DNA from 3 places in the Pseudodesulfovibrio mercurii genome. Region 1 is predicted to be linked to each of the others. Evidence: predicted binding sites of a transcription regulator. Region 1 holds the regulator's gene; each other region holds the start of a gene.
What was found. The regulator sigma-54, encoded in region 1, starts transcription at its own class of promoters, with help from an activator protein. The targets are predictions, from matches to a motif close to CTGGCACGGNNNNTGCTT.

Region 1 (10,577 bases):
CTATTACTGGATCCGCGACGGCGAGGATGTGGAAGGCGGCAGCAAGTAGGGGCTGTGGGATCGCCCCCGATCCCGAGGTCTCCATACCGGGCATAGGTTCGTGTGGAATTGCCGTAAAAAAACCCCGTCCCATGGAAAATGGGACGGGGTTTTTCATGCCCGGAGTATGGACGCGACGGGGCATGCGCGGTTTTCTGCGCAGCCCCTTCGCAAGGGAGGTCCCGTCGTTGCCGGTTTACCTGCGGCGCGCCCGGGCTCGGGCGACCCCCAGGGCGCTCAACAGCCCCAGGCCAAAGAGAATGATGGTCGAGGGTTCGGGAACCGGCGTCGTTTCGATGGTCAGGGCGCCTGAATAATAGATTGTCTCCGGGCTTTGGGTGTCCATCTGGGCAAGATAGAACGGCACGAGCGGTATCAGCTCGGAAAGATCCAGGATGATGTTCGCGATCTGGTTTTCGGCCAGGGAGAAGGTCCAGCCCAGGGCAAAGGAGACGTCGTCGTCATTCCCCCAAGGCAGGGCATTGGTGTTGTCGAGGGCGCCGGCCAGCACGTGGGTGTAGATGTCCCCGAACAGGAAGCCCGGCTCATCGATTTCCCACATCATGCCGGGAGCGGGGACACCGACCGCCGCGCCGTATTCGTTGAAGAAGGTGTTCAGCGGCTCGTCGATCTCATAATCGAAAAAGGCGATGAACGTGTGGCTTCCCGCTTCGCTGGTGGACCAGCTCAGCTCACCCAAGCCGTCGGTCAGGCTGCCGCTTACCGGCATGTCGCCGGAAGTGGTAATGACGCCGTCGATGTTGAATGCCCAGTCGTACAGGGTGATGGACGGATTGGCGAAGGCTTCGGAGGTGACGAGGCAGAAACACAAAACGACCAGCCAAAGGAATCTACGGATGTTCATGTTACGGTTCCTTTTGTTGAGTTCGTGTGTATTGTTTCCCAGCAATAAACATTCCTTAATATAACGTGCTGAAATCCGGGGGCGGTATCGTCACATTCCCGCCCGATTTGTCAATTTTGTCGACGGACGTGTCAAATCGACCGACAGGATTCCCTGCCGATGTGCCCCGTTTCCGCCCCGCCGCCCTTTTTTCCCCATGCGGGATTTGGGCTGCGGCCGAGGCGACCGGGGCCGGACAACGCAAAAGGCCCGCCAGCACAACGCTGACGGGCCCGACTTTGCGCACTGTCAGTAGTATGGAACTACTAGGCTTCGAAGGCCTTGATGAAGTTGGGGGCGACCTGCTTCTTGCGGCTCATGACGCCTTCCAGCCAGACCGGCTCGCCCTTGGTGGCGATGCCGAAGGCCTTCTCGACCACGGACGGATCGTCGGAGGCGATGAGCATCTCGGAGCCTTCCTTCATGATGTCGGTCAGGAGCAGGAAGACGGAGTGGCGGCCTTCGGCCTTGACCTTCTCGATCTCGGCCTGCAGGGCGGCCTTGTGGGCATCCAGCATGGACAGGTCCACGACTTCCAGCTGGCCGATGCCGACCTTGTTGCCGGACATGTCGAAGTCCTTGTAGTCGCGGAAGACCAGCTCGCTGGCGGCGGCGCCGTCAACGGCGGACTTGACCTTGAACATCTCCATGCCCAGGGCCATGACGTCGGACACACCGGCGATCTTGGCCAGGGCTTCGACGGCGGCCTTGTCGGCGTCGGTGCAGGTGACGGACTTGAACATGACGGTGTCGCTCAGGATGGCGCACAGCATGATGCCGGCGATGTTGGCCGGAATCTCGACGTTGTAGAAGTCGTACATGGACTTCAGCACGGTGGCGGAACAGCCCACGGGCCAGACCCACATTTCCAGCGGACCGGCGGTGGTGATGTCACCCAGCTTGTGGTGATCGACGACGGCAAGGAGCTCACCCTTGTCCAGGTTGTCGATGGTCTGGGAGATGTCGGTGTGGTCCACCAGGATGATCTTCTGATCGGTGGCGTCGGTGACGATCTCGGGAGCGGCGAAGCCGAACTTGCCGAGCACGAAGGCGGTCTCCGGAGCGATCTCGCCCTGGGTCACGGCCTTGGCTTCCATGCCACGTTTGCTGTACAGATCGGCGGCACCGATCGCGGAAGCGACGGTGTCGGTGTCAGGGTTCTTGTGTCCAACAACCAAAATAGCCATATCAAGTCCTCCTAATTAAATTATCCCATATATGGATTTGAGCATCAAAAAAACAGAATGTGACAGATATCACAAACTGCCCCGCCTGCCAAGCTAAAAGCGCAGCCAAAGTAAGAAAAGCGCGAAAAGATTTGCGCCTGTCGCGGAACCGCCATAATTCCGCCTCAGCCCGCGTCTGCCAAGGCTTTTGGGAGACACGTCCGGTCGCTGATTTTGCTCGGAAAATCCTTCGGGACGAGTCGGTCCCGGCGTCAACCATGTGAAGAGGATCGCAAACTCGTCGCGCGTGCAGGTCGGCATGCAGTGCGGTCCGGCACGAAAACGGCGCGGGACCGCAGCGGGATCAGATGCCGAAGTCGGGCAGGATCAGGAACAGGGCGACGATGACGATGCCCGTGGCCAGGATGACATATGCACGCTTCAGTCGCAGGGCCATGAGCCCGCCCAGGGAGGCGGCCACCCAGAGATGGGCCCAGGTCACGCCCAGGTGCAGGAAGATCGGCGGATAGAAGGCGAAGAAGACGTCCAACCCCAGCTTGAGGATGAGGATGGCCGCCAGGAAGGTGATCCAGCCCATGAGCAGCCCGCGGGCCATGGAGCGCAGAATGAGCGCGCCGGGCAGGTGCTTGGACCTCGGATTGCGCGCCCAGTTGAGCAGCGCGTTGTAACTGCCCTGCTCCCGTTCGCGCAGCCACCCTTCCACCTTGGTGCCGATCCAGGCCAGGGGCATGCTGGCGAAGAGCACGAACATGATCCGGGACGGCTGGTCCAGCCCGAACCATGTGGTCAAGGCCAGGGCCGCGAAGGTGGCCGCCGTGAGCTGCGGCGGGATGTAGGTCCCGGCCGGGATGAGGTCGAGCCAGAAGAGTTCGAAGAAGATGGCGATGTACAGGCTGGTGGTGTATTCCCCCGTGGCCGCGCCCCAGAAGAAGCCCACCACCAGGGGGCGCTCAAGCAGGCCGATGCTTACGGTCGAGCGGAACTGGGAAAAGAGGGCAAAAAAAAAGCGACCAGGGCGAACCAGGCGAGTGAATGCTGGGCGAGCATGGTCTAGAACCTCACCTGCACGGGGTCGTTGGGCACGCAGCGGAAATCGAGTTCCACGCCCTGGCGGTTCAGCTGGCGCAGGCAGGTCTCGTCCTCGTCGGACAGGGCCACGCTCGGGGAGATCTGGCGCTTGCCCGGGCTGTAGTGGACGTTGCCGATGTTCAGTACGTGGAAGCCGAACCCGGAGTCGAAGGCCCGGCGGGCGTCGGCACAGCTGGAAAACAGGAGGATGGCCCCGCCGTCGCCGGCATTGGAACACATGCGGGCCATGGCCGAGGGGACCTCGTCCACGGTGATGAAGGAGCTCTTCACGGCCTGGGGGATGGCCAGGGACATGATCTCCTGCTGGAGGATATCGTGGGCCAGCTCGTCGTTGGCCACGATAACGGTCTTGGCGCCGGTGTAGGGCAGCCACGTCTCGATGATCTGGCCGTGAATCAAGCGGTTGTCGATACGAACGAGAGTCACGGCACCATCCCTACTTTTTCGTCGCTTTTTTGCGCAGCATCGCCCCGGCGACCTTGATTCCCTGCTGCCCCGCCACCATGGCCTTTTCGGCCAGGTCGGGCAACGTCAGGGAGCGGGCCTGGAGGGTGGCCACGAGCATGGGCAGGTTGACGCCGGTGATGACCTCGAGATTTTCCGATTTCATCAGGGACAGGGACATGGTCGTGGGCGAACCGCCGAACAGGTCGGTCAGGGCCATGACGCCCTTGCCCTGCTCCACGGACTGGATCGCCTTGCGCACATTTTCCAGGGCCTCGTCCACGCCCTTGTTCACGTCGATGCCCACGGCCAGGCAGTTCTCCTGGGGACCCAGGACCATCTCGGCCGCCTTGAGCAGGGTCTCGCCGAAGCTGCCGTGGGTGACCAGCACCACGCCGATCACGCCGGATTTCTTGTCAGTCTGTGCAACCATGTCTATCCGAGTTCCATGTGTCGATGTTCGATCGAAACCGTATACCCCTTTTCCTTCAGGGTTGCCAGTACCGACTCGGCCACGGAAACCGACCGGTGGCGGCCGCCGGTGCAGCCCAGGGCCAGGGTGATCCTGTAGCGCCCTTCCTCGGCGTACAGAGGCAGAAGATAGAGCAGAAAATCGTGGAACCGCCGGATGAAGCCCTGCCCCGTGGGATTGTCCAGGACGTAGTCGGACACGGCCTTGTCCAGGCCGGACAGGGAGCGCAGGGACTTGTCGAAATATGGATTGGGCAGGAAGCGGAGGTCGAAGACCAGGTCCGCCTCGGACGGCACGCCGTACTTGAAGCCGAAGGTGATGATGTGCACCCGCATGCCCAGCCCCACGTCCTCCAGGGCCGACCACTTGGTCTGGATGACCCGGCGCAGGTCGTGGATGGAGTAGTCCGTGGTGTCCAGGACCAGGGCCGCGCCCGAGCGGACAGGCGCCAGGAGCTTCTTCTCCATCTCCAGGGCCGCTTCCAGGCCGAGGTTGCGGCTCTCCAGCGGATGGGGACGGCGGGTGGTGGCGTAGCGGCGGACCAGTTCGGCCATCTTGGCCTCGAGAAAGAGGACCTGCGGGGTGATGCCCAACTCGGCGAACCCCTCCAGGGCCTTTCCCCAGCCGTCCACGAACTCGAACTGGCGCAGGTCCATGCCGAGCGCCATGCCGCGGTACTTGGTGTCGAAGGTCAGGATGAGCTCGGCCAGCTTGGGCGACATCTCGGAGGGCAGCCCGTCGATACAGAAAAATCCCAGGTCCTCGAAGACCTTGAGGGCGGTGCTCTTGCCGGACCCGGAAAGTCCGGTGACGATCACCACGGGAAAGGGATTGGTCGAGGTCAACGGAGTCCGCCCATGGAGTTACACGCTCTTGAGGAGGGCCCAGAGCCCTTCGACGTCCTCGGCCGACAGGAACGCCTTGCGGAATTCCTCGTCCTTGAGGAGACGGGATATCTGGGCCAGGACGCGCAGGTGCATGCCCGCCACCTGCTCCGGGGCCAGGACCAGGAAGAAAATGGTACAGGGCCTGTGGTCGAGAGCCTCGAACTCCACGCCCTTGAGGCTGCGGCCCACGACCACGATGACCTTTCCCAGATCCTCAAGCTTGCCGTGGGGGATGGCGATGCCGTCGCCGATACCGGTGGAGCCCAGCCCCTCGCGGTCGAGAAGGACACGGACCGCATGGTCCGTGTCCATCTCTGGATATTGCTCGCCCAGGGGGGCGACGAGTTCTTGCAGCACGTCCGACTTGGTCTCGGACTTGAGCTCGGGAAGGATCAGTTCCTTCGCCAGGTAATCACTGAGTTTCATGCTTAGTTACCGGGGTCTATGAGGCCGTAATCGCCGTTCTTTCTCTTGTAGATAACGTTGACGCCATCGGTCTCCGCGTTGAGGAAGACCAGGAATTCCTTGTCGCGGGCATCAAGCTGCATGGCGGCCTCTTCCACGGACATGGGCTTGGGCTCGTATGCATCGCTGCCGACGATGGTGGGCGACGAACCGGAAGCAAGGTCCTCGTAGGACAGGTAGTTCATCTGCACCAATTTATTGGGACTCGCCTGCCTGGGGCGATTCTTCATCTTTTCACGCATCTTGCGAAGCTGGGCTTCCAGCTTGTCCAGGACCATGTCTATGGTGGAGTACATGTCTTCCGAGTCTTCATAGGCCGAGATGTGAATGCGATCCGAGTTCAGGATCACGTCCGCCTTGTGGCGGAACTTATCGACCAGCAGGTTGACCTGGAGATCTGCCTCCGCATCGGAAACGTATTTCGCTACCTTTTCAAAACGCTTTTCCGCATACCCCTTGAGGTGATCGGAAGGCTCGAAGTTCTTGAAAGTGAAGCTGATGTTCATACGCTGCCTCCTGGTTGTGAGTGCCAAGCAGGGACTAGAAGTACTGCTTGCGTTTTGAAGACGAAGCAATGCCCATTGCCGAGCGGTATTTGGCGACCGTACGCCGGGCGATGTTCACTTCCAGCTTTTCCTGGAGGATCTCGCCGATGCGCTCGTCGCTGAGCGGTTTCTTCGTGTCTTCGTCTGCGATCATTTGCTTGATGAGCGCCTTGACGCTCTCCGAACCCACCTGGGAACCGTCGTTCAGGTCCAGGGCCGAGTTGAAGAAGAACTTCAGCTCGAAGATGCCGTGAGGGGTCGAAACATACTTGTTGGTCGTGATTCGGCTCACGGTGGACTCGTGCATCTCGATGTCTTCCGCCACCTCCTTGAGGATCAGGGGTTTGAGTTTCGTCACGCCTTCCTCGAAGAAGGCCCTCTGGAAGCCGACAATGCTTTCGACTACTTTATACAGGGTTCGCTGCCGCTGGTACAGACTTTTCATCAACCATGCGGCGGAACGCATCTTTTCCTGAAAATATTCCTTCTCCTTGTCGGCCGCGCCCTTCATGGAATCCATGTAGAAGGTGTTCATCTGAAGGCGGGGCATGCCGTCCTCGTTGAGGATGATGACGAAGTCCTCGCCGTACTTGTAGACGAAGACGTCGGGGCTGACATAGTGCGGTTCGGTGCTGGAAAAATTGGCGCCCGGCATGGGGTCGAGGGTCTGGATCAGGTCCAGGTAGGCCTTGAGGTCCTCCATGGAGATCTTGAACTTGCGGGCCAGGGGCTTGTAGCGGTTCTTCTCCAGGTCCTCCAGGTGGTCGCGCACCAGGGAGATGAGCGTCGGATCGTCGTAGCCCAGGACCTCCATCTGGACCAGCAGGCACTCCTGCGGGGTGCGGGAGCCGACGCCCACGGGGTCGAGATGCTGGATGCGGGTCAGGACGGACTCGACCTCCTCCGGGGTGGCCTGGACCATGGCGGTCAGTTCCTCCATGGAGGCCTGGAGGTAGCCGTTGGAGTCGAGATTGCCGAGGATGACGTCGCCGATGGCCAGTTCGTGCTCGGTGAAGCTGGACAGGCGCATCTGCCAGTTGAGATGCCCTTCCAGGGAGGGCTTGGAGGCCAGGCGGGCTTCGAAGGACATGCCCTCCTCCGGCATCTCCAGGTCGCGGGACAGGGCCTGCTTGGAGGTGGAGGAGAATTCGCCGAGGTAGTTCTCCCAGTCCGCGTTGCGGACCAGTTCCTCCTCGGCCTGGGATTCGGTCAGGACCTCCGCCTTGTCCGGGACCTCGGTCTCGGTCTCGGTCTCGTCCAGGAAAGGATTCTCCAACAATTCCTGCTGCACCGTCTCCAGCAGTTCAAGCCGCGAAAGTTGCAGCAGCTTGATGGCCTGCTGCAACTGGGGCGTCATGACCAGTTGCTGTGAGAGCTTGAGCTGTTGCCGAAGTTCCAATCCCATGATTCATCACCCGCTTGAGGTTGTATTTATCGGCTGCCGGATAACGAAAATTTTTTTCATTCGGCAGCCATTTTTTTCAGTTCGACTATGTCACAGTGAATTAAAGGATGCAACACAATTGTGATAACATCCTGTTTCTATTGCAAATTCAACGGGCATATTTCTGGTATGAAAAAAGTGTACCAACCTTTGCGAACGGTGTAAATCGGGAAAGCGGAAAAAGATGCGGAAAAGGCTCAGAGACGGAAATCCTCGCCCAGATATATCTGCCGGGCGCGGCTGGACTTGACGATCTCGTCCGGCCCTCCCTCCAGGATGACCGTGCCCTCGTAGACCAGGTAGGCGCGGTCGCAGATATTCAACGTCTCCCTGACGTTGTGGTCGGAAATGAGGATGCCGATCTCCATGGACTTGAGCACGGAGATGATCTCCTGGATGTCGATGACCGCGATGGGGTCGATGCCCGCGAAGGGCTCGTCCAGGAGGATGAACTGGGGGGCGAGGATGAGCGCCCTGGCGATCTCGAGCCTGCGCCGCTCGCCGCCGGACAGGAACATGGCCGCCTGGTCCGCCAGCTTGGTGATGGTGAACATCTCCAGGAGCTCGTCGGCCCGGACGCGCTGCTGCTTCGAGGTCAGGCCGGTCTGCTCCAGGATGATCTGGAGGTTCTGGCGCACGGTCAGCTTGCGGAAGATGGAGCTCTCCTGGGGCAGGTAGCTGACCCCCATGCGGGCGCGCTCGTGCAGGGGCTTGTCCGTAAGCGGCCGCCCGTTCAGGGTGACCTCGCCGGTGTTGGGCTGGACGATGCCCACGAGCATGTAGAACGTGGTCGTCTTGCCCGCTCCGTTGGGGCCGAGCAGGCCGACCACCTCGCGGGCGTTGAGCTCGATGTTGATCCCGTGGACGACCTCTTTCTGGCCGTACCGCTTGGACAAATTGGTGGCACGCAGTCCTTCCGCCATCTACTGCACCTTGAGATTGCCGGGGGTCATGAAGATGGCCTTGACGCGCTGCTCGCCGCCGATGACCTCGGACCGGTCGTCCTTGATGTGGAAGTTGATGACTTCGCCGGTCAGGGAGTTGGGGCCGTCCTGAAGCTTGGGATTCCGCTCCATCTTGAGCAGCTGCGGACCCACCAGGTAGGTCAGCTTGCCGCAGGTCCCCTCGGTGGTCCCCTTTTTGGCCCGGACGTTGCCCTCGGCCACGATGCGGTCCACGCTGTCGGCGGAGAACTTCTTGTCGGTCCTGGCCGAGAGGTAGGCCGAGAGCTTGTCGGCCCACAGGGTCAGCTCGCCGTGGGTGGCGACCACGTTGCCCACGAAGGCGATGACCTTGCCGGTCTCGTCGTAGGTCATGCGGTCGGAGGTGATCCTGACCGGCATGCGGCTCGGGTCCACGCCCACCGGGACGGGGGCGGGCGGCGGGGTTTCGGCCACCTCGGCCTTGACCTCGCCCTCGCCGGAATCGGCCTTGGGCGCCGGGGCGGGCGCGGCCGGCGTCTCCTCGACCACCTTGAGATACTTGGCGTTGGCGTAGCCCACGGCCTTGGCGAGGTCGCGGTCCTTTTCACCCAGTTCGAACACGGCCACCCAGCCGTCCTTGGGGAAGTCCGTGCGCACCCGCTGGCCCTTGGCCAGGGTGACCACGTGCTCCGCTCCCGGGGCGGGCGCCTTGCGCACGTTCAGGTTGACCATGGCCTCGCGCACCTCGCCCCAGTCCTGGGCCTGGGCCCGAACCGGCACCAGCAGCAGGGCCAGCATCAGCAGCATTCCCGTATGGCGAACCGTTTTTCGCAACGTCTTATTCCTTGTTTTCGATCAAAGGGCTCTTTCCCAGCCCCTCGGGGGCCAGCAGGGCTTCCACCCCGCCCGCGGCCACCAGTTGTCTCGTGACCAGGTCGATCTCCATGGCCTTGGCCTGGACGGTCATGTCCGGTCGGCGCACGGTGACGCCGCCCTTGAGGTACACCTTACCGATTGCGCCCACATAATCAAGGTACTGGGCGTCCAGGGCCAGATTGCCGAACCGGCCGCTGACCCCGTCGTAGAGCGACAGGTTGTCGTTCTCCTGATCCACCTCGCCGCGGTCGGCCTGGACGTAGACCTCCTGGCGGTCCGCGCCGAAAAAGGCGGTCAGCTGGGGAAAGTCCACGGCGATGATGCCGAGTTCCTGGTTGTACTTGGCGCTCTTGGCCAGCAGCTTCCAGGACAGGCTCCCCTGCTTGCCCTGGACCAACTCGATGTCTTCGGCCGAGACGTCGGCGTCGGCGAACATGTCCTCGCGGGACACGGCCGGTTTGGCGGCGGTGTCCGCGTTCTCCAGGATGGGATCGGAAAAGAAGAGGGAGTTCACGGCCAGGCCGAGAAGCAGGCCGAGACCGAAGATGACGAACAGAACCAGAGCGGGGCGCCCTCTCATCTAGTCCACCCAGTGCTTGAGGGCCTGTTCCTTGAGGCCGCGCGCCTCGAGGATGAAGGCGATGGCTTCACGGACCGCGCCGTGTCCGCCCGAACGGGTGGACACCCAGTCCGCGGCCTCGACGGCCTCGGGCACCGCATTGGGCACGCACAGGGCCAGCCCTGCGCGGCGCATGACGGCCAGGTCGATCCAGTCGTCGCCCATGTAGGCGGCCTCCTCGGGGGCAACCCCCGCCTTTTCGCACATCTCCTCGAAAAGCGGGACCTTGCGGTGATGTCCGGCGTAGTAGTACTTGATGCCCAGCTCGCGGACGCGGTTTTCCACCGGCCTCTGGTTCAGGCCGGTGATGACCCCGATCTCAAGGCCCACGGCCTGGGCCATCTTGATGCCGAGGCCGTCCTGCACGTTGAAGCGTTTCATGAGGAGGCCCTCGTCGCCGTAGTACAGGCCGCCGTCGGTCAGCACCCCGTCTACGTCGAGCACCAGCAGCTTGATCTTCCGCGCCAGCGCGGTCGCGTCAGCCACGGACGACCTCCCACAGGGCCAGGAGCCGGTTGAGCAGCCCCTCCACCTGATTGAGCGGCAGGGAGTTGGGGCCGTCGCACAGGGCTCTGTCCGGGTCGGGATGAACCTCCATGAACACGCCGTCCACGCCCGCGGCCACGGCGGCCGAGGCCAGGACCGGGACGTATTCGCGCTGCCCGCCCGAGGCCCCGCCCAGT
Region 2 (10,577 bases), 1.5 Mb from region 1:
ACGGACTGTTGAACTTGTAGACCGCCACCTGGTACAGCTCCTCGGTCTGTCCGTTGGTGAAGTGGCCGCTCAGGATGCCCTCCTCGTCCACGCTGACGTAGTTGAGGTAACCCCAGGTATAGCCGTCCTGGATGTTGTACAGGGTGGCGGACGGCAGGTCGTAGCTGGTGGTCACGCGGGCGTCGCGGTTGGTGGCGTCCAGGCCGGGGAGCGCGTTCACATTGGTGCCCACGGCCGCCGCGTTGCTGGCCCCGCCCGTGGTCCAGGAGGCGGTGTCGGAATTGATCCCGAAATCGTAGGCGATGGTCGAGACCCCGCCCGTGGCCGCGCCGTTGCTGCCGAAGAGGTAGTTGAACTGCGGCAACCCGTCGTCGCTGAAGGTGGCCGGGACCCAGGAGGACAGGCTGGTGCCGCCCGCCGCCGAGGTGCCCGCCGGGTCCAGGGTGAAGGCGGACTGGTCGATGAGCGCACCCTGGGCGTTGAAGGTCAGCACCCCCAACCCCGCCAGACCGGCCGCCGAAGTGCCGAAGGCCGCGGACGCGTCCGAGTCCTCGGGCATGGCGATGAGATATTCCCAGTAGGAGTAGCCGGGCACGGCGTTGGACAGGTTGGTGGTCTCCACCGGGTCGAAATAGATGTTCATCTCGTAGCTGTTGCCGTCCTCGTCGTACACGTCGATGGCCGTGGAATACTGCGGCAGGCCGTCGCCGAAGGGCGAGGCCGCGTTGCTCTGGTTGGCGGTGTACGCCTCCAGCATGGCGAAGAACGGGTTGTCCTCGTTGGAGATCTGGCTGGCGGCCGAATGGTCGAGCCGGGTGACGACCTCCACCGAGGTGGTGGCGAAGGGCTGGGAGCGGACCACGCGGGCGGTCTGGCCGTCCACGTCGACGTCCTCGTAGGGCAGCTGCACGTCGGACACGGCGGTGGCCCACTCGCCGGTCTCCCGGTCGTAGGCGAAGCCCTGGAGCCGGTACCCCTCCGAGTTGACCAGGTAGGCCTCGTTGTCGAAGCGGAAATCCCCGGCCCTGGTGTAGTGCGACGCCCCCCGGATGGTCCCCGAGGGGTCGTTGACCCCGAAGAACCCCTGGCCCGAGATGGCCAGGTCCGTGGCCTCGGTGGTCTCGGACAGGGCGCCCTCGGTGAAGATGCCCCGGATGGCGGACACGGCCACGCCCATGCCCATCTGGTTGATGCGCACGTCGCCGTTGTCGTACAGGGCGCCGCCCGTGGCCACCTGCTGGCTGATGAGGTCGCCGAACAGGATGTCCGAGCGCTTGTAGCCGATGGTGTTGACGTTGGCCAGGTTGTTGGCCAGGACCGACATGCCCTGGCTGTGGGCGATCACGCCGGTGGCGCCCACGTACATGCTTCCGAAACTCATACTTCCTCCGATCCGGCGCGGGCCGGATGCGCGGGAACCGCCGGGATACCCATTCCCGGCAAGAAATTCCCAAGTCCTTCTCGGAAACATTAAGAGCAAGGGACGTGCCACAGAGAAAACTTTATCTTTCCGAAGGGAAAGCCCGGCCGGGGCGCGGCACATCCTGCCGGACGCCCGGTCCCCATGCCGCGAGGCCCGGCCGGACGGGACCGGACGGACCGGGGCCGAACATGTTTCCCTTGCCAGATACCGGCGCCGCGCGTAGTCTTGCGCGACTTTGCGATCAGAGTGACAGCAAACGAAACTAATGGAGATATAGTAATGAAACGGATTCTTCCCCTGCTCTTCGTCGCCCTCCTGGCCCTGGGACTGAGCGCCTGCAACCAGGAGCCGTCGGCCAAGATCGGCATCGTGGACGAGGCCGCCGCCTTCAAGGACAACAAGCTGGCCACCGAGGCCATGGCCCACCTCCAGGAGATGGGCAAGCCCCTCCAGGAAAAGGCCGAGGCCGCGTACAAGGCCATGCAGGCCAACCAGACCGAAGAGACCGTGGCCGCCTACAAGCTGGCCATGGGTGAACTCCAGAACACCATGACCGCCGAGCAGCAGCGCATCGTCGGCATGGTCGACGCCAAGTTCAACGAGGTCCTGGAGACCTACCGCAAGGAAAAGGGGCTGACCGCCATCCTGAGCAAGCAGGCCGTGATCGCCTCCGACGATGCCGTGGACATCACCAAGGACATCGTGGCCGCCATGAACAAGGTCACCATGGACTTCTCCCTGCCCGAGGCCCCCAAGGCCGAGGCTCCGGCCCCGGCGGCCGAACAGGCCGCTCCGGCGGCTGCGCCCGCCCCGGCTCCGGCAGCGGACCAGGCCCCGGCCAAGGCCGCGGAATAGCCCACCCCGACACGCCACAAAAAAAGGCCTGTCCACCCCACGGTGGACAGGCCTTTTTCCGTTCCGGCACACGGCTCAGCCGAGGTTCCGGAAATCGAGCATGCGTTCCCTGGCCATGTCCAGCTTGCCGGTGAACGCGTCGAGCTTTTCGCGGACCCGGTCCAGGTTCCCGTCCCGCCCGGCATATTCCATTTCCAGGGCCAGCCCGACCAGGACGTCGGCGCGGACCACGCCGCACATGCCCTTGAGCGAGTGGGCCAGCTTGGTCGCCTGGACCGCGTCCCCGCCGTCCAGGGCCTCGATCAGCTCGGCCACGCGCCTGGGGCAGTCCTCGAGAAAGGCGTCGATGAGTTCCACGCCCAACTCCCGGTCGTGGGCCAGACTGGCCAGAAACTGCTGGCTGTCGAACAAATCCCGCATGATACTTCCCCTTCCCTTGCAAGTCCCCATGCGCGTTTCAACGTACCATCCGTGAATGGGCTTGGAAAGGGATTTCCGGGACATGCGGGGGACGAGGACGGCAATTTTGCCCAAAAACCGGGCTGGATCGCCGAAAATCGCGCCTTTCGGTCTACAGACAGGTGCAGGACCCGCCGGACAGCCGGTCCCAGCGTCCCTGGCGGAAGGCGAGCAGGATCTCCTGCACGGTGCGGTCCCGGCAGCCGCGCAGGCACAGGCGGACCGCCTGGTGCCGGAACCCCTCGGCCACACGCCGGGCGTGGGAGCCGTGGGAACGCACCCAGACGTCGGCCTCGGGCGCGACGGAGCGGATGCGGCCGTAGGCCTCCTCCCCGCCCAGGCCGCCCAGCTGCGGGGCCGCCACCACCGTGGGACGGGTCAGGGCCAGGGTCCCGCGCCGCCCCAGGAACGAAAGTTTGGATTCGCCGCACAACAGCGCGCCGCACTCGGCGTCGCCGTAGCGGAAGACCAGGCCGGACGCGGACGCCCCCAGCCGCCTTACCGCCTGGAACACGGCCGGGGCCGACACGCGGGCCGGTGCGCCCTCCCCCCGGCCGGGCCGGACCGGATCGGAAACGCCTTCCCGGCCTTCCGGGACGGGCAGGCCGTTCAGGCACATGACCGGATGCCGGGGCACCAGACGCTCCTCGAGCCGCCCGGTCTGCCGGAACCAGCGCACCCGGACCCCGCCCCGGAACAGCAGTCCCTGGACCGCCACGGCCAGGGCCAGGACGCCCGCCATCTCGCGGGCCGCCGCGTGCGTGGACACGGCCAGCCCCTCGGCCCGGCAGGCCAGCAGCCGGGCGCAAAGCACGGCCCGCGTACCGGGGTCCACGTCAGCGGCGCGGCTCAGGCCGTCCAGGCAGAGGGACAAAAGCTCGCCGCCCCCCCGGTTCGCGGTCCCGGCCAGGAGCATCTCGGTGACCGAGGCAAAGGCGGACTCCGGCGTGAGGGGCCGGGGCCGGACCGGCAACCGGCCCGTGCACGCGGCCGCCCCGAGCAGGGCCATGGTCGCGCCCGCGCTCAGGTCCCCGCCGCCCACCGGAGGCAGGGTGTCGGGCACGGGAAAGGACGCCTCCACGGGCACGGGCCAGCCGCAGCGGACCAGCCAGTCCGGGAAGCCGCCGTCGAACGCGCCCGCCGCCCCGGCCAGGTCGAGCAGCCCCTCGGGCAGCCAGTACTCCCCCACCGGGTAGTCGGCGTCCATGAGATCCAGGATGCCGCCCAGCCGCTCGGGCGACGCGGACGTGCACACCGCCGCCCGAATCCTGCCCACCCGCCGCTCGCGCAGCAGGCGGGGCAGTCGCCCGGTCAATCCGCCCCCGTCGAAGAGATAGGCACCACGCCGCGTGGACAACAGGCAGGCCTCGCCCCGGTCCACCGGGAGCACTCTGAATAGCGTCGAATCCATTTGTTTCCTTGATGAAATGAGATTACCGCCAGAATTTCGATTCCACTATATTCAAAGCGGTTTTCTATATCAAGAAATAATTTTATGGAAAAAATGCACCCTGCCGCAACAGGCTGTTTTTCCTGGTCTCTCTTTTGACACATGCGAGGAATCGAAAGAGCGATATTCAAACTTTTCCCATTAATTCAGCATATTGTACGTGACGGGTCCGGGTCTTGCACCGGAAAGACTTAGGCGTTGACAAGGTTTTGACCGATCATTATATGCCTCGGACCTGAAAACGACAACGGAGCAATCCTGTATGCGAATACTCTTCAATTACACGATCACCCCGGTCCTGTGCGCGGCCCTGGTGATCATGGCCGTGGTGGTCGTCGTCAAGCAACAGAAGATCGACGACCTGTCCCACCGCCTGGTACTGGCCCAAAAGACGGCCGAAGCGCGCAAGGTCATGGTCGAGGAGGTCCGCCTCCTGCAAAAGGCCAAGATGTCCCCGGTTCGCACGGTGACCGTGACCGCCTACAATCCCTCCACCGACCAGTGCGACGACGACCCGCTCATGGCCGCGTCCATGCGCAAGGTCCGCACCGGCACCATCGCGGTATCCCGCGACCTCTTCGACCAGGGCTGGGTGTTCGGCCGCAAGGTCCGCATCGAGGGCCTCGGCATCTTCGAGATCAACGACCTCATGAACAAGCGCTATCATCAGCGCATCGACATCTTCATGTGGGACGAATCCCAAGCCCGCGAGTTCGGGCGCAAGAACATCAAGGCGGCGCTGCTCGATATCTAGCCCGAGCGGCTGCGGAAGTAAGGGCCCCGTACGGGGCCTTTTTCATTTCTTGCGCCCGAAACAACAGCGGCTCGGGAGAGCCGCTGTTCGGGGCTCCGCCCCGAAAACGCACCAAAGAAAAAGGCAAGTGCCCTGCTCGACACATGGTCGGGCAGGGCACTTGTTTTTTGCAAGGTGTACGCACCACATAATATGAAGGGGATCGGAGCGATTCTCTTCTCCCCGCCGCACTTCCGGCCTCGGGATAGGCTTTCGAGAGTGGTGCAGCTGTGCATTTTCTTCCTGGGGGCTTTCACCGCAGCGTATTGCGGCATACGTGAGGATGAAAGCCCCCTGGAAAAAATGTGCAGATGCGCCGCTATCGGAAGCCGCCTCCCGTCCCTAACTACTCCAGCCAATCGATCTCGACGGTCTTCCTGGTCGGTATCCGCTTGTAGCGGTACTTCGGATAGCCGAGCATCAGCGCGGCGTACACCCCGTGTCCTTCCGGGATGCCCAGTTCCCTGCGGATGTTGCAGCAGCCCTCGGCGACCTCCATGAGAAAGCCGGCCCAGCAGGCGCCCAGGCCGTGGGCGTGGGCCGCGAGTTCGAGGTAGGCGGCGGCCAGGGCGCAGTCCTCGGCCGGGTTGAAGCCGTCCTCCGGGGCGTGGGCCACGGCCACGTGGGGCGCGCCGTGCAGGATCTTGTCCACGCCGCGCGCCCAGTTCTTGACCACGCCGGGCATGATGGAGTTGGTGGCCATGTACTCAACGGTCATGCCCGCCAGCCGCCGGGTGGCCTGGGGCGTGCGGGTCACGATCCAGTGGGCGGGCTGGCCGTTCTTGGCGCTGGGCGCGAACGCGGACACGGAGAAGAGGTGGTTGAGGACCTCCTCGGGCACGGGCTTGTCCCGGTAGGTGCGCACCGAGCGCCGCCCGGCCAGGAACTGGTCGGCCTGGGCCGGGGTCAGCTTCAGGTCGCGGTCGAGGGCGACGCACTGGGCCGGGGCCAGGCCCGGGGTCACGGCGGGCATCTCGGGCAGGGTCACGGCCCCCACCGGGCAGACCGCCACGCAGTGGCCGCAATTGATGCAGGTTTTTTTGGCGGCGGGTCGGAGCTTGGGAAAGCCCTCGCGGTCCTCGACGATGAGGTCGAAGGGACACTCGTCCAGACACGCGCCGCAGCGCTTGCAGATATCCTTGTCGGCAAACATGTGTGCTCCTCGGGGGGGCTGCCCGGCGGACCGGGGAAAATCGGGCGGAACCGGGCTACTTCCTCGCGGCCTCGGCAATGGCCGGGATGGCCTCGTACATGACCCCGCGCAGGGCCTCGGCCAGGATGTCGGCCTCGGAGGAATAACCGGGCACGACCACGTCCTCCACCTCGCTGGTGTACTTCTCGGTGTACACGGTCTCGTCCTCGCGCATGACCTTGATGCGCACCGAGACGCGGCCCTTGTAGGTGGTCACGCCGGTCTGGTTCAGGGTCAGCTCCAGGACCTCGCCGGTGACGACCAGCTTGTCGTCGGGCGTGAGGGTGGCGGTCCGGTACTTGGGCTTGCACCCGGCGTTCTCCAGCTCGTCGAACAGGGCCCAGCCCACCCACTCGGCCACGTCGGACAGGGTGGTGATGGTCTCCTTGTCCGTGGTCTTGCCCAGGGCCGAGGCGGGCCGCTTGTCCTCGAAACGGTAGACCGTGATCTCGCCCACGCACGGCGTGTCGGTGGAGATCAGGGCGTATTTCAGCTTGACCGCGTTGCCCGCCGCGCATCCGGCGGTCAGCAGGGCCAGGGCCAGGACCGGAAGCACCAGCCGTTTCATATATGTCTTCATCGCGTTCATCTCCATCAGATTTGGTCGCCCGTGGCGGGCGGTTCCTCGGTTGCCGGGGGCGTGTCGTCCAGCTGGGACTCCATCTTGTCCAGGAGCTTGCGGGTCAGTTCCATGAGCCGGTCGAGATTCTCACCCACGAAGCTCTTGGCCTTGGCGTCCAGTTCCTCGTCGGAGGGGGCGGCGCCGGACCCGGCGTCCCCGCCGTCCCCGGAACGATCCTTGTCCGCTTCGAGCAGGGCGCGGATGTCCTCGAGGTTCCCGCGCACGCGGGCCAGTTCCTCGCGCAACGCTTTGTCGCGCGCGGCGGCCTCCTGCTCCAGGGACTTGACCTGGGCCTCCAGCCGATCCACGCGCTCCGCATCGGGACCGGGTCCCGAGCAGGCGAACAGGGCCAGAACCAGGGCGAGTGCAGCCAATCGTTTCATGGGCGCCTCCTTCGCATGGCTTCCGATACCACAACCCCTCGCGGGCTGACAATGCGCAAGGACGGTCCCGGACGGCCATCCCGCTCCTTGCCTTTCGCCCGTAAATCCGTACAATGCGTTCACGGTTGCTTCCATATCCGCAGAGAGACGACATCGGCAATGAACACACTGCGCGCCCTGACATTCCTGATCGTCCTGGCGGCCGCGGCCATCCCGGCCATGGCCTCCGACTACGCCCAGGCCCCCCACCCCACCGGCTTCCGAGGCCTGGCCTGGGGCACTGCCCTGTCCGAGACCCAGGGGCTGGTCCCGGTGCAGGAGCCCGGCTTCGAAAACACCTACTTCAAACGCGACGAGCCCAAGACCTTCGGCAAGGCCGACATCCTGTCCGTGGCCTACTACTTCCGCCAGGACAAGCTCTACCGCGTGGGCATCGCCTTCAAGGGGCGGGTCAACCAGTTCTTCCTCAAGGACATGCTCATGCAGCGCTACGGCATGGGCCGGGGCATCGGCTTCCGCTACGGCTGGATGTGGCCCGATTTCTCCATCGAACTGAACTACGACAACGACAAGGACAGCGGCAGCCTCTACTACACCTTTGAAGGCGCCCTGCAATAATCCGCCCCATGGACCGTTCCGCCACCGCACGACCCACGGCGCGCCACAAGGCGCTGTACGCCTTGAGCGTCGCGGCCCTGGCCCTGCTCCTGTGCGCCTGCTTCGGGGTGGTCTACAGCCTGCGCCTCCATCCGGACGCGGACCGCGACCGGCTCCTGCACCTGGCCTACCTGTGCATGGCGGGTGGGTTCCTGGTGCTCGCGGCCCAGGGGCTGCTGGTCTTCAAGAAGATTCTGGCCCCCATGGGCCGGGACGCGGCCCGCGCCGACGAACTGGCCGAGCTGGTGGAGCGGCTGGCGGTCCTGGACTCCCTGACCCAGGCCTACAACCGGGGCAAGTTCGAGGAGATCATCACCCGGGAGCTGGACAACGTCCGGCGCTACGGCCTGGACCTGTCCGGAATCATGCTCGACGTGGACGGATTCCGGGCCATCAACCAGCTCCACGGCTACTACGCCGGCGACCGGTTGCTGGCCAACCTGGCCCACTACCTGGACGCCCAGCTGCGCAGCAACGACTTCCTGTTCCGCTGGCACGGCGGCAAGTTCATCATCCTCTGTCCGCACACGGACATCGACCGGGCGGCCATCGTGGCCGAGAAGATCCGCATGCTCGTGGGGCACAAGCTGTTCGGCGGCAAGGTCCGCATGTTCCTCTCCCTGGGCGTGGTCCAGGCCGAGGAGGAGGACACCGCCGAGACCCTCATGCAGCGGCTCCAGGCGGGCCTGGCCGCGTCCAAGAACGGCGGCCGGAACCAGGTCACCGTGGTCCGCGTCCCGCTCTTTTCCTACTGACCCGGACCCCGTCCGGGGGCGGGTCCGAAGCCTTGGGAACAGTCGCGCCATCCCATTTCCTTTTTTCCCGGTTCTACGCTATATGGTGAGGGCGATAATCAGACACTCCGAACAGGACGGCCCGCAACCATGGCGCAGGACAAGACCACCCACTATCTCAAATACGCCCCCACCAGGGTCCTGCTCCCCTCGGCCCTGATGCTTCTTCTCTTCGCCGGTTCCATCTTCCTCTACCTTCTGCCCTCGGTGGAGACGGCCCTGCTCGACGCCCAGAAGGAAAAGGTCGTGGAGATCACCGACACCGTGGTCGGCACCCTGGTCCACCTGAACGACATGGCCGAGCGCGGCGAGATATCCCTCGACTACGCCCACCGGCTGGGCGCGGAGTTCGTCAAGACCACCCGCTACGGCCCGGAGGCCAAGGCCTATTTCTGGATCACGGACCTGACCCCGCGCATGATCATGCACCCCTACCGGCCCGACCTGGACGGCCAGGACCTGACCGACTACCGGGACCGCGAGGGCAAGCGGATATTCATGGAGTTCCTGCACGCGGCCCGGCGCAACCAGGACGCCTTCGTGGACTACTACTGGCAGTGGCAGGACCAGCCCGAGCGCATCGCCCGCAAGCTCTCCCACGTGCGTCTGTTCGCCCCCTGGGGCTGGGTTATCGGCACCGGCCTGTACACCGACGACGTGCATGCCGAAATCGGCGTGTACCGCAACCACGTGGCCCTGATCTTCCTCGGCATCCTGCTGGCCAGCGCCCTGCTCTCCCTGTACGTGGTCCGCCAGGCGGGCATGACCGAAATGAAGAAGGCCCAGATCCAGGGCCAGCGGGAAAAACTGGTCCGCGTGCTCCAGGAGAGCGAGGAGCGCTACCGGACCATCGCGGACTTCGGCTACGACTGGGAGATATGGATCGGTACGGACAACTCCATCCACTACTGCTCCCCGGCCTGCCAGCGGATCACCGGGTACCCGCCCGAGCGGTTCTTCGAGGACCCCGGCCTGGTCCGGGAGATCATCATCAACGACGACCAGGACGCCTGGGACGCCTATCTGGTGGAGGCCGACTCGGACCGGGGCGACTCGCTCGACTTCCGCATCCTGACCGCGGACGGCAAGGTCCGCTGGCTCGGCGTGGTCGGCCGGTCCGTGTCCGGCATCGGCGGCAAGCCCCTGGGCATGCGCCTGAGCTTCCGCGACATCACCGACCGCAAGACCATGGAGGAACAGCTCCGCCACCAGGCCCTGCACGACCCCCTGACCAACCTGGCCAACCGGACCCTGTGCCTGGACCGACTGGGCCAGGCCATGCGCCGGGCCAAACGGCGCGAGAACTACTTCTTCGCGGTGGTCTTCCTGGACCTCGACCGCTTCAAGATCATCAACGACTCCCTGGGCCACCGCTTCGGCGACATGGTCCTGGCCGAGACGGCCATCCGGCTGTCCGGCGAGATGCGCGGCCTGGACACGGTCTCCCGGTTCGGCGGGGATGAGTTCGTCCTGCTCCTGGACGAGCTGTCCAGCCCCGGCGAGGCCATCCGGATCATCAAGCGCGTGCGCGAGCGGCTGTCCGAGCCCTTCCGCTTCAACGGCAACGAGGTCCAGACCACGGCCAGCTTCGGCATCGTCCTGAGCCCCGTGGTGGACGGCAAGGCCCCGGACGTGCTGCAACACGCCAACATCGCCATGCACCGCGCCAAGGAGGCCGGACGCAACCGCTTCAAGGTCTTCACCGAGCGCATGCTCGAGACCGCCGTGGACCAGCTGACCCTGGAGAACGACATGCGCCGGGGGCTGGCCAACGACGAGTTCCACGTGGTCTACCAGCCGATCATGGACCTGAACGGCTCGGACGTGGTCGGCTTCGAGGCCCTGGCCCGCTGGGACCACCCGGACCGGGGGGCCATCCCGCCCGCCGAGTTCATCCCCATGGCCGAGGAGTCCGGGCTGATCGTCGAGCTGGGCGAGTGGGTCCTGCA
Region 3 (10,577 bases), 1.2 Mb from region 1:
GGGGATTCGTCTGGCTGTTCGGCGGGATCATCCCCGACGCCCTGTTCATGGAGGAGGAGCACGGCTTCAACCTGGCCACGCTCGGCATCATCATCGCGACCGTCTGGCAGTATTCCGGCTACACCATGGCCCTGTACCTGGCCGGATTCAACGGCATTTCCCAGGACCTGCGCGACGCGGCCATGCTCGACGGCGCTTCCAACGTGGCCTACTACCGGCACGTGGCCATCCCCATGCTCAAGCCCATCACCATCTCGGCGGTGATCATCCTGTCGCACATCTCGCTGAAGATGTTCGACCTGATCTTCGCCATGACCGGTCCGGACAACGCGGCCACCGGCCATCCGGCCCTGACCATGTACCTGACCACCTTCCGGGGCAACGAGTTCGCTAGGGGCGCGGCCATCGCCATCGTCCTGTTCCTGGTGGCGGCCATGTTCATCGTGCCCTACCTCGTCGGCCAGTACCGGCAGCAGGGGAGGCGCTAGATGACCGCCCGCAAGCTCACCCTCGGCAACGTGTTTCTCTACGGGACCCTGGTCCTGCTGGCGCTCTTCTTCCTCATGCCCGCCTACATGGCGGCCGTGACCGCGCTCAAGATGCCCTCGGAGATCAACCTGCCCACGGCCTGGGAATGGCCGTCGGTCATCAACTGGTCCAGCTTCTCCCAGGCCGTCGACAAGCTCAGGCCCGACTTCATCAACTCCATCATCCTGACCATCTGCGGGACCATCGGCTCGACCATGCTCGGGTCGCTCAACGGCTACGTCTTCTCCAAGTGGAAGTTCAAGGGTTCGGACGTGATCTTCACCCTGTTCCTGTTCGGCATGTTCATCCCGTACCAGGTCATCCTGATCCCGCTGTTCCAGACCCTGCGGGCCATGCACCTGTACGGCGGCCTGCCCGGCCTGATCCTGGCCCATATCGTCTACGGGCTGCCCATCACCTCGCTCATCTTCCGCAACTTCTACGCCCAGATACCGACCGCGCTCATCGAGTCGGCCCGGCTGGACGGCGCGGGCTTCTTCTCCATCTACCTGCGCATCGTCTTTCCCCTGTCCATCCCGGGTTTCGTGGTCACGTCCCTGTGGCAGTTCACCCAGATCTGGAACGAGTTCCTCTGGGGCATCTGCCTGACCCGGAGTACGGCCAGGCCCATCACCGTGGGGCTGGCCAACCTGGCCGGGGGCCAGGCCGTGACCTGGAACCTGCCCATGGCCGGTTCCATCCTGGCGGCGCTGCCGGTTTTGGCTATTTACATCTTCCTCGGGAGATACTTCATACGCGGACTTCTTGCGGGCTCTGTGAAGGAGTAGGGCGTGGGTCGGGAGGCGGCTTCCGATAGCGGCGCATCTGCACATTTTTTCCAGGGGGCTTTCATCCTCACGTAGACGGCTACGCTGCGGTGAAAGCCCCCTGGAAGAAAATGCACAGCTGCACCACTCTCGAAAGCCTATCCCCAGGACGTTAGAGCGGCAGGGAAGAGAGAGCCGCTGTCGGGTGCCTGCGGCATCCGAAACGCTCCAGGAAGAATAGAAAACAAGAGTCCTTCGACCCGATGTTGAGTTGGAGGACTTTTTCGTGTTCTCATTCCCCGCGAAGCGGCGATAACAAGTTTCGTAAAGGATGATGATGGGGGAAGAGGTTATGGGAAGCTCTTTTCCTCCTTACGTAGACGGCTACGCTGCGGTGAAAGCCCCCAGGAAGAAAATGCACAGCTGCACCACTCTCGAAAGCCTATCCCCAGGACGTTAGAGCGGCAGGGAGGAGAGAGCCGCTGTCGGGTGCCTGCGGCACCCGAATCGCTCCAGAAGAATAGAATAAGAGGCCTTCGACCATGGTTGGGTCGGAGGCCATTTTGTTGTGAATTGCCCCGCGGAGCGGCGATACAAAGTTTAGGAAAGGATGGGGATGGGGGTCCGGGGGAAGGGGAAGGAAAGCCCTTTTCAAAGGGTTTTCCTTCCCCTTCCTCCGGCCGCCGGAGGCAAAAAAAGACCCGGACGGGGGTCCGGGCCTTGGGTGTATCTGATTGGTCGGGGCTGGTTAGTTGCGATTGCGGTCTTCTTCGTCGTTCGAACGGTCGTCCTTGCTCTCCGAGACGTTTTCGTCCCACAGCCCGCAGCTGTGATCGATGCAGGAGAGGCACGGTCCGGGATAATCCATGTTGGGCATAGTGTCCTCCAAGGTGGTGGTATGGGAATGGCCCGGCATCAATGGTCGAGCTGATTATACATGAACATATGTGATAAATAATCACGGAACCGCCCTTGGCAAGGGCGGGGCGAAAAAAATGTATGGATCGGACGGCTAGGCGTGTTTCTGACAGTATTTCAAGAACTTCTGGGCCTCGACAAAGGCGGGGTTGATCTTCAGGGCCCGTTCGAGGTTGCTGACGCAACTGTCGCTGTGGCCCTTTTCGTAGTAGACGCGGGCCAGGTTGAAGTAGACGTTCTCGTCGGTGTCCACGATCTCCAGGGACTTCTCGTAGTAGCGGATGGACTCGTCGTAGTGGCCGTTCTTGCGCAGGGAGATGCCGAAGGAGTTGAACTTCTGGCGGAACTCGAAGGAGAAGGCCTCGTCCAGGCCGAGCAGGGTGTCCAGGACCTTCTTGAGCTTGTCGAAGTCCTTTTTCTCGGAATAGACCTCGCCCAGGCCGTAGTTGGCCTCGACGTTCTTGTCGTCGATCATCAGGGCCTTGAGGAACTGCCGTTCCGCCTCGTCCAGGTCGCCCTTGACGAAGGCCTCCTGGCCCATCTCGATCTTGCGGCGCAGGGTCTCCAGGGCCGGGACCGTGTGCACCCGGTAGTAGGTCGGCTCCGGGGTGTACTGTCGGAGGAAGTCCAGCTCGGCGAGGATGCTGCGCACGCCCGAGGGCACGTGATGGGCGTTGAGGGGCTGAATCTCGAACTGGTCGGGGGAAAGCTGGCGAGCGTACCAGTAGGTGATGTTGTCGTGCCGGGCCGCGGTGCCGCCGGTGCCCACTTCGGCCGCGAGTTGCAGTGAGTATACGCCGAGAATGGCCGGATAATCGTCCAAGACTCCCATCTCCCTTGTTGGTCGGTTCCCGTGACGTGTCGTCAGACGTCAAACTAGTGCAGGTCCTGGCATAGATCAATACTTATTATCCGCCGGGGCCGGTCAACGAGCCGAAAAAAGGCCCTTGGGAGGGCCTTTTTGTCGTGGATCCGCACTCGGTTAGTCGCAGGGCTTCCAGGGCTCGTTGACCTTGCGGTCAAACCCCCTGAGCGGGATGTTTTCGGGCAGCAGGGGCGAGACCAGGGGGGTGAAGGGCTCGTAGTTGTAGACCACGGCCACCTCGGCCAGCTGGCAGGGCGCGCCGGGGTCGTTGTCGATGCCGTCGCCCGAGGCCTGGACGTCGGGCCAGGAGCGCACGGAGATTTCGATGTTGGCCTGGTTCAGGGTGGTCAGCCCGGCCTCGGTGGCCGCGATGATGTCGTCCAGGCGGGTGCCTTCGTCCGCGCCCCGGCCCGTGGCCGCGAAGCGCGCGCCCATCTGGGCGGCCTTCTGCACCGTGACCCAGGCGTAGACCGCGTTGCCGCCCTCGATCACGGCCATGACCAGCATGAACAGGATGGGCAGGATCAGGGCCGTTTCCACGGCGGCCAGCCCTGCGCGGCGGGAGCGCTTTCGGTTCTTCAGCATGATGAAACCTCCCTTAGAGCAGTCGCCAGCCCAGCTGCTTGCCGATCTGCTTGAAGATGTCGGGGATGTCGTACACGGACGGGGCGTCGAAGTAGTGGTCGTCGGTGCCCGCCTTGCTTGAGGCGATCTCCTTCATCAGGTTGATGTCGGTGGTGTCCGAGGAGCCGAAGCGGATGGAGAATATCTCGATGCCCGCGTCCTTGGCCAGTTGCGCCTCGCTGAGCATGTCCGCGTTGAGCACGCCGCCGTCGTTGCAGTGGGCGGTGTCCACGCCCATGCCGTAGTAGGCGTTGGTCCAGTAGTTGTTGGGCCGGTAGGTGGCGCGGTAGGTGCCGCCGCATTCGCCGTCCTCGGTGTCGCCGTCGGTCAGCACGATCATGATCTTGCGGAAGTCTTCCTTGCTCCCGGCCTGGGTGAAGGGCGCATCAGGGGTGAGGATGTTCCGCCCCCACTTGATGCCCTCGGAGATGACCGTGCCCGAGGCCGCGCCCGTGGCGGTCTGGGAACCTATGGCCGCGATGATCGTGCTCTTGTTCTTGCTCAGGGGCAGGACCGTCGGGATGTCCGAGCAGGTGTCCAGGGTGATGTAGCGCTTGTAGTAGTAGGGCAGGGCGTTGTACTCGTCCATGAACTCCTCGTTGATGCCGGTGTTCAGGGAACCGTCCGCGTTGACGCAGCCCTCGGCGTAGCCGTCCACGGCCTCGCCCAGGCGGATCTTGCCGCGGAAGGGCACCAGGCCGACCTTGGTGTCGGGCGTGGTCCCGTCCGGAATGAGCAGGTCGGTCAGCTCCTCGGAGGCCTGCTTGACCAGGTCGATGGGCGTGCCCTTCATGGAGCCGGAGTTGTCGATGACGAAGACCACCTCGAGCTTGTTGAAGCCCGCCATGGCGCTGGCCTCCACGGTCTTGTCGGCCATGCCCAGGACCTCCATGAGGAGCATCCTGACCTCGGCCTGGGCCGTGACCTTGACGCTGCGGATCTCGGTGCCCGCCGAAATTTCCGTGACCACGGCCTCTTCCATGTTGGTCTCGACCATGTCGTTCACGGCCTGGGTGACGATGCCCTTGGACAGGTCGGGGTCGTAGGGCAGTTCGAGGCTGCCCGCCAGGGCGCCCGCGTCCACGGCCGCCTGTAGCCGGGTGTGGGTCATGTACATGTTGCCCATGTCCACGGCGATGCCCGCCACTCCGAGGAGCACGGGCAGCAGCAGGGCCATGATGGCGCTGGTGGAGCCCCGCCGCCTAGGGGAGCGGCATGGTTGTCTGCGCGACGAACGTGAGGGGTTCATCGTTGCCGAACAGTCCGTTGCCGTCCTGGGATCCGAAGATGTCGTAAACATAGGAAACCTCTACTGTGACGGTGTTGTCTGCGGGGTTGGTGGTCACGTTGGTGGACAGTTTGTCGGGATCGAGATCGGCCACAACGGCGGCCACCAGGGCCGCCACGTCGGAGGACTCGCCCTGGGTGACCACGCGCCGGGCGCCTTCGCGGCTGGCTTCCACCAGGGAGGAGTATGTGTGCATGGCGTTGCCGCCCTGCATCAGAAGCAGGATCAGGAGCGCCATGATGGGAACCAGCAGGGCGAACTCCACGGCGGCCATCCCCCGACGCCTTACGTCTCTCTTTCTCATTCCCGTTCTCCTTGCATTCCAAAATTGGTCCGGCGGAAGGCCGGGTACCCCGAAGGAAGCATTGTGCGTGCCAAGGCGTAATGGGGTGCCCGGAAAGGTGGAAACAACCTCCCGCATCAACAAGATAAATTTTTTTTGTGACCCATGTCGGCAAACGTTCGTAATGAAGGTGTGAAACAGGGAATATCTATTTTTTGTGGATGGACGGACCCGATTCGTGTAGGGTGGTCTTCACGCGGGAACAACACGATCAGGGAGCAGACCTGTGGCCGAGAAAATACTTGTGGTCGATGACGACCGTGCCTTCCAGGGCATGCTGGTCGAAGCGCTGGCCGACAAGGGCTATGTGGTGGAGACCGCGGCGAGCGCCGAGGAAGGCATAAAGAAGGCCGGGGCGGGGCGCTTCGATCTCATCCTGCACGACATCCAGCTGCCCGGCATGTCCGGGCTCGAGGCGCTCAGGCACCTGGCCGAAGTCTCCCCGGGCGTGGACGTCATCGTCATGACCGGCTACGGCTCCAAGGAGACAGGGGTCACGGCCATGCAGCAGGGGGCCTACGATTATTTCGAGAAGCCGTTCTCCCTGCGCGAGATGGAGGTGGTGGTCGGCCGGGCCATGGAGAGGCGCCGCCTCCAGGAGGAGCTGGCCGAGCTGAAACGGCACGGCGGGTCCAGCCCCCTGAACAACATCATCGGCCACAGCGCGCCCATGATGGCGGTCAAGGAGCGCATCAGCCGGGTGGCCGAACTGAACGCGGACGTGCTCATCATGGGCGAGACCGGTACCGGCAAGGAGCTGGTGGCCGATACCATCCACGTCCTGTCCGCCCGGGCCAAGGCCCCGTTCGTCAAGATCAACTGCGCGGCCATCCCGGAAAACCTCATCGAGTCGGAGCTGTTCGGCCACGAGAAGGGGGCCTTCACCGGGGCCACGAGCATGAAGCAGGGCAAGTTCGAGCTGGCCAAGGGCGGCTCGCTCATGCTCGACGAGATCGGCGACATGCCCCTGCACCTGCAACCCAAGCTGCTGCGCGCCGTGGAGCAGAAGCAGGCCGAGCGCGTGGGCGGGGCCAAGCCCATCCGCTACGACGTGCGCATCATCGCGGCCACCAACCAGGAGCTGGAGGAGCGGGTCCGGGACGGCGGGTTCCGCAGCGATCTATACTATAGACTGAATGTGGCCACCCTGATCCTGCCCCCCCTGCGCGAGCGCAAGTCCGACCTGCCGCAGCTGGCCGAGTTCTTCCTGGACCGGGCCAACAGACGGCTCGGCACGGACATCGCCGGGGTCTCGTCCGAGGCCATGGAGATATTCTTCAACTACGACTGGCCGGGCAACGTGCGCCAGTTCGCCAATGCCGTGGAGCGCGCGGCCATCTTCTGCACCTCCTCCCGGATCACCCCGGCCGAGGTGGACCAGGCCTTTTCCAATACCCGGCCCGCTACGGACAGCGGAATCTGCGTGCCCACGGGTGAGGGACTGCCCCTGAAACAGGCCCTGACCGAGTACGAGAAGGCCCTGATCGAAAACGCCCTCCGGGCCTGCGGCGGGGTCCAGACCGAGGCCGCCACCGCCCTGGGCGTGTCCGCCAAGAACCTCTGGAACAAGCTCAAGAAGCACGACATCGACCCGGTATTATTCAAGAAATAGCTGTTCGAAGGGCGGTCCGCCCAGCCTTCCCGTCCGCCCGGAAGCGGGAACATGTCCACATTTTATGGTCCTCCGGGACCCGGAAAATCCCCTCAAACAGGGGATTTTCGCGTTTTCAGACCCTGAAAACGCGTCCCGGCCAGCCCCTGCACAAGACTATCCATAAAAAATAGATACGTATAACAAGCTTGATTTGTTGGCGAAACGAATGCTCATTCCGGAGCGATCGCGCCCAGGCGCTCCACAATTCATGGATTGTAAGCCTCCGGCAGGGGTGCCGGATCGTGTCTGGCACGGACCGTTTGCCGGAATTTAAATTTTATTTCCAATTATACAGGGATGTTGCAAACTATTTTTCAGATTGTTTTTCGCTGTGGCACGCGGGTTGCTCAATGGAGGGCGTGGCTGGTGCTGAAAGGCACAAAACAAATTTAGCAGACGAATTTAAACCAAGGAGAACGACAATGACCAAGCTGATGAACCTCATCCGTGACGAAGAAGGCGCTACCGCCATTGAGTACGGCCTGATCGCCGCCCTGATCGCCGCCGGTATCGTGGCCGCCACCTCCGCCCTGGGCGACCAGGTTGTGAGCACCTTCGACTACATCACCGGCCAGATGTCCGCCGCGACCACGACCGGTTCCTAGGAAGAAGAGAAGCTAACCGTTTAACGGAAGCAGCCAGAGCAGCCGAACCGGGGCTTTCGGGATGGTCCCGTAAGCCCCGGTTTTGTCTCCGGGGGAAAGCGGAGACGACACGCGGCCGGTCCGGCACCTCGGGGGAACCATGGATATTCTGATCGTCATCGCACTCGCGACCGCCCTGGTGACGGCCACCGTCACCGACATCCGCAACCAGCGCATCTACAATTGGCTGACCCTCCCGCTCATCCTGACGGGACTGGTCGCGCACACCGTTTTCGGCGGTTTCGCCGGGCTGAAGTTTTCGGCCGCCGGTTTCGCCCTCGGGTTCGCGGCCATGGCCCTTCCGTATTTCATGGGCGTCATGGGTGCGGGCGACGTCAAGCTTATGGCCGGCGTCGGCGCATGGCTCGGCGTGGAAGCGACCTTCACCGCCTTCCTGTTCACCTGCATCGCGGGCGGCGTCTACGCCCTGGCCGTCCTCGCCTTCCATCGGGAGATTCTCAAGCGGGTCCTGCGCAACATCACGGCCACCTTTTCCGTGTTCATGGCCAGCCGGAAGTTCGACTTCGCCCCCGTCACTGCGGAAAACGCCATGCCGAGACTGTGCTACGGCGTGGCCATCGCCGTTGGAACCGTGGTCGCCATGGCCCTCTTCGCCTGGCAGACCGGGTCCGTGTACCCCGGCTATTAAAGGAGGCCCGGCATGAGCAAGTCCACCAGAGCCCTTGTCCAGATCACCCTGTCCCTGTTCCTCGCGGTCATCGCGGGCGTGATCATCTTCAAGTGGACCAACGGCGTGAAGCAGGCCGCCCCGACGGCGGTCGTGGAAAACACCGTGCCCGTGGTCGTGGCCAAGACCGACCTGGGACGCGGCGTCAAGCTGACCGAGGACATGCTCGAAATCCGCAAGTTCACCCAGGACTCCCGTCCCTCCGGCGCCTTCGCCGAGGTCAAGCAGGTCGAGGGCCGGGTGCTCAACCAGACCGTGGGCATGGGCGACGCCCTGACCCCCCTCAAGCTTGCCGACAAGTCCATCATGGGCGGCGGCGTGTCCGCGCTGATCACCCCCGGCAAGCGAGCCATGGCCGTCAAGGGCAACGAGGTCATGGGTCTGTCCGGCTTCGTCCGTCCCGGCGACCGGGTGGACGTCATCGTCTCCCTGACCGTGGGCCGCAATGAAAAGCCGGTGACCAAGCTGGTCCTGGAACAGATCAAGGTCATCGCCACCGGCACCCAGCTGACCCCGCCCAACGAGGAAGGCAAGGTCGCGTCCGTGGGCGTGTACACCCTGGAGCTGACCCCGGCCGAGTCCGAACGGCTCGCCCTGGCCTCCACCCAGGGGACCCTGCATTTCGCCCTGCGCAACGAGCAGGACAACGCCGACGTGCGGACCATCGGGACCACGGTGCCCCAGACGCTGGCCGCCCTGCGGCCCAAGCAGACGACCCCGAACGTGCGACGGACCCGGCGGAACATCAGCATAGAAATCATCACCGGTACGAACCGCTCGACGGTCAAGTTTTAGGAGCAGGCGCCATGAAGAACGCAAGAACCATACAGTATACCCTGGTCGTCCTGCTTGCCTGCCTGGTCGTGCTGACCGCCACCGTGGCCTGGGCCCGCGTGGTCAAGTCCGACAAGCCGGACATGATCTCCATGATCATCGGCGAGTCCACGGTCATCACCACGGACCAGAACGTCAGCCGCATCACGCTGGGCTCGGACACGGTCTGCTCCATCGTGGTCATCTCCCCGACGCAGATCTACCTGACCGCCAACGAGATCGGCTCCACCACCCTGACCCTGTGGACCGGAGACCGTGTCTCCGAGATCTACGACATCGCCGTGGACCCGGACACCACCCGGCTGAAGCGGATGATCTACGAGCTGCTGCCCCAGGAGAACAACGTCCGCGTGCTGACCAGCGGCAACTCCATCACCCTGTCCGGGCAGGTGTCCAACGCCACCAGCCTGTCCTCGGTGCTCTCCCTGGCCGAGGCGGCCGCTCCGGGCCGCGTGGTCAACCTGCTCAGCGTGGACGGCATCCAGCAGGTCATGCTCGAGGTGCGCGTGGCCGAGATGTCCCGCTCCGTGACCAAGCGGCTGGGCCTCAACTTCGCGGCCATCGGCTCCAACTTTTCCATCTACTCGATCATCAACAACCTGACGAGCTACAACAACGAGGACAACGTCTTCGAGCTGACCGACAACATCAACCTGGCCGGCAGCTACGTCAGCGGCAACACCACCATCCACGGCATGGTCGATGCGCTCAAGTCCAACGGCCTGGTGCGCATGCTGGCCGAGCCGAACCTGACCTGCGTGTCCGGCGAGGCGGCCGAGTTCCTGGTGGGCGGCGAAGTGCCCATCCCCATGCCCAGCGCGCTGGGCACCGTGGGCATCGACTACAAGCCCTTCGGCATCGCGCTGAAGTTCACGGCCACGGTCATGTCGTCCGGCCGGATCAACCTCCAGGTCAACCCCGAGGTGTCCGAGCTCGACTACTCCAAGGCCCTGTCCGTGTCCGGCTACGAGATTCCGACCATCTCCACCCGCCGCGCCAACACCGTGGTGGAGCTGGGCGACGGCCAGTCCTTCGTCATCGCCGGTCTGATCAGCGACTCGCTCAAGGAAAACGCGCACAAGTTCCCGGGCCTGGGCGAAGTCCCCGTGCTCGGGTCCCTGTTCAGCTCCAAGGATTTCAACTCCAACAAGACCGAACTGGTGGTCCTGGTCACCGCCCACCTGGCCAAGCCCGTGGACATGGCCACCCAGACCCTGCCCACGGACGGGTTCCGTGAGCCGGACGACCGGGAATTCTACCTCTTCGGGCTGTTGGAGGGACAGGGAGGTTCCAGCGGGAGCGGAACCCCCAAGACCGTTGCCAAGGGCGCCGCCGATCCGGGTACCGTGATCCGTCCCGAATCCGGCTTCGACGGGGAATTCGGCCACTCCTGGCCCAACTAGAGACCGCAGGTGCGAGGAAAC

Region 2: DND132_RS09290 (flagellar hook protein FlgE) is a predicted target of sigma-54. The motif match lies at 1,475-1,492, and genes of this name have one in related genera.
Region 3: DND132_RS14865 (Flp family type IVb pilin) is a predicted target of sigma-54. The motif match lies at 7,319-7,336, and genes of this name have one in related genera.

Annotation. Positions count from the first base shown of each region.
Region 1 covers NC_016803.1:583,112-593,688, forward strand. The annotation lists gene DND132_RS02725 (ABC transporter permease) at 1-49, shown strand, start outside; gene DND132_RS02730 (PEP-CTERM sorting domain-containing protein) at 236-904, opposite strand; gene DND132_RS02735 (manganese-dependent inorganic pyrophosphatase) at 1,210-2,130, opposite strand; gene DND132_RS02740 (PTS sugar transporter subunit IIC) at 2,474-3,154, opposite strand; gene DND132_RS02745 (PTS sugar transporter subunit IIB) at 3,181-3,645, opposite strand; gene DND132_RS02750 (PTS sugar transporter subunit IIA) at 3,656-4,096, opposite strand; gene rapZ (RNase adapter RapZ) at 4,099-4,980, opposite strand; gene DND132_RS02760 (PTS sugar transporter subunit IIA) at 4,999-5,448, opposite strand; gene hpf (ribosome hibernation-promoting factor, HPF/YfiA family) at 5,451-5,993, opposite strand; gene rpoN (RNA polymerase factor sigma-54) at 6,028-7,437, opposite strand; gene lptB (LPS export ABC transporter ATP-binding protein) at 7,674-8,399, opposite strand; gene DND132_RS02780 (LptA/OstA family protein) at 8,400-9,206, opposite strand; gene lptC (LPS export ABC transporter periplasmic protein LptC) at 9,238-9,855, opposite strand; gene DND132_RS02790 (KdsC family phosphatase) at 9,856-10,380, opposite strand; gene kdsA (3-deoxy-8-phosphooctulonate synthase) at 10,373-10,577, opposite strand, start outside.
Region 2 covers NC_016803.1:2,044,679-2,055,255, forward strand. The annotation lists gene DND132_RS09290 (flagellar hook protein FlgE) at 1-1,381, opposite strand, end outside; gene DND132_RS09295 (OmpH/Skp family outer membrane protein) at 1,703-2,278, shown strand; gene DND132_RS09300 (Hpt domain-containing protein) at 2,354-2,698, opposite strand; gene DND132_RS17655 (hypothetical protein) at 2,850-4,148, opposite strand; gene DND132_RS09315 (3D domain-containing protein) at 4,450-4,941, shown strand; gene DND132_RS09320 (nitroreductase family protein) at 5,327-6,133, opposite strand; gene DND132_RS09325 (hypothetical protein) at 6,189-6,752, opposite strand; gene DND132_RS09330 (hypothetical protein) at 6,767-7,177, opposite strand; gene DND132_RS09335 (hypothetical protein) at 7,337-7,795, shown strand; gene DND132_RS09340 (GGDEF domain-containing protein) at 7,804-8,589, shown strand; gene DND132_RS09345 (EAL domain-containing protein) at 8,719-10,577, shown strand, end outside.
Region 3 covers NC_016803.1:3,287,082-3,297,658, forward strand. The annotation lists gene DND132_RS14830 (carbohydrate ABC transporter permease) at 1-488, shown strand, start outside; gene DND132_RS14835 (carbohydrate ABC transporter permease) at 489-1,316, shown strand; gene DND132_RS18895 (hypothetical protein) at 2,044-2,172, opposite strand; gene DND132_RS14840 (tetratricopeptide repeat protein) at 2,308-3,045, opposite strand; gene DND132_RS14845 (TadE/TadG family type IV pilus assembly protein) at 3,196-3,663, opposite strand; gene DND132_RS14850 (TadE/TadG family type IV pilus assembly protein) at 3,677-4,951, opposite strand; gene DND132_RS14855 (TadE/TadG family type IV pilus assembly protein) at 4,905-5,294, opposite strand; gene DND132_RS14860 (sigma-54-dependent transcriptional regulator) at 5,560-6,945, shown strand; gene DND132_RS14865 (Flp family type IVb pilin) at 7,410-7,592, shown strand; gene DND132_RS14870 (A24 family peptidase) at 7,732-8,280, shown strand; gene cpaB (Flp pilus assembly protein CpaB) at 8,293-9,114, shown strand; gene DND132_RS14880 (type II and III secretion system protein family protein) at 9,126-10,556, shown strand.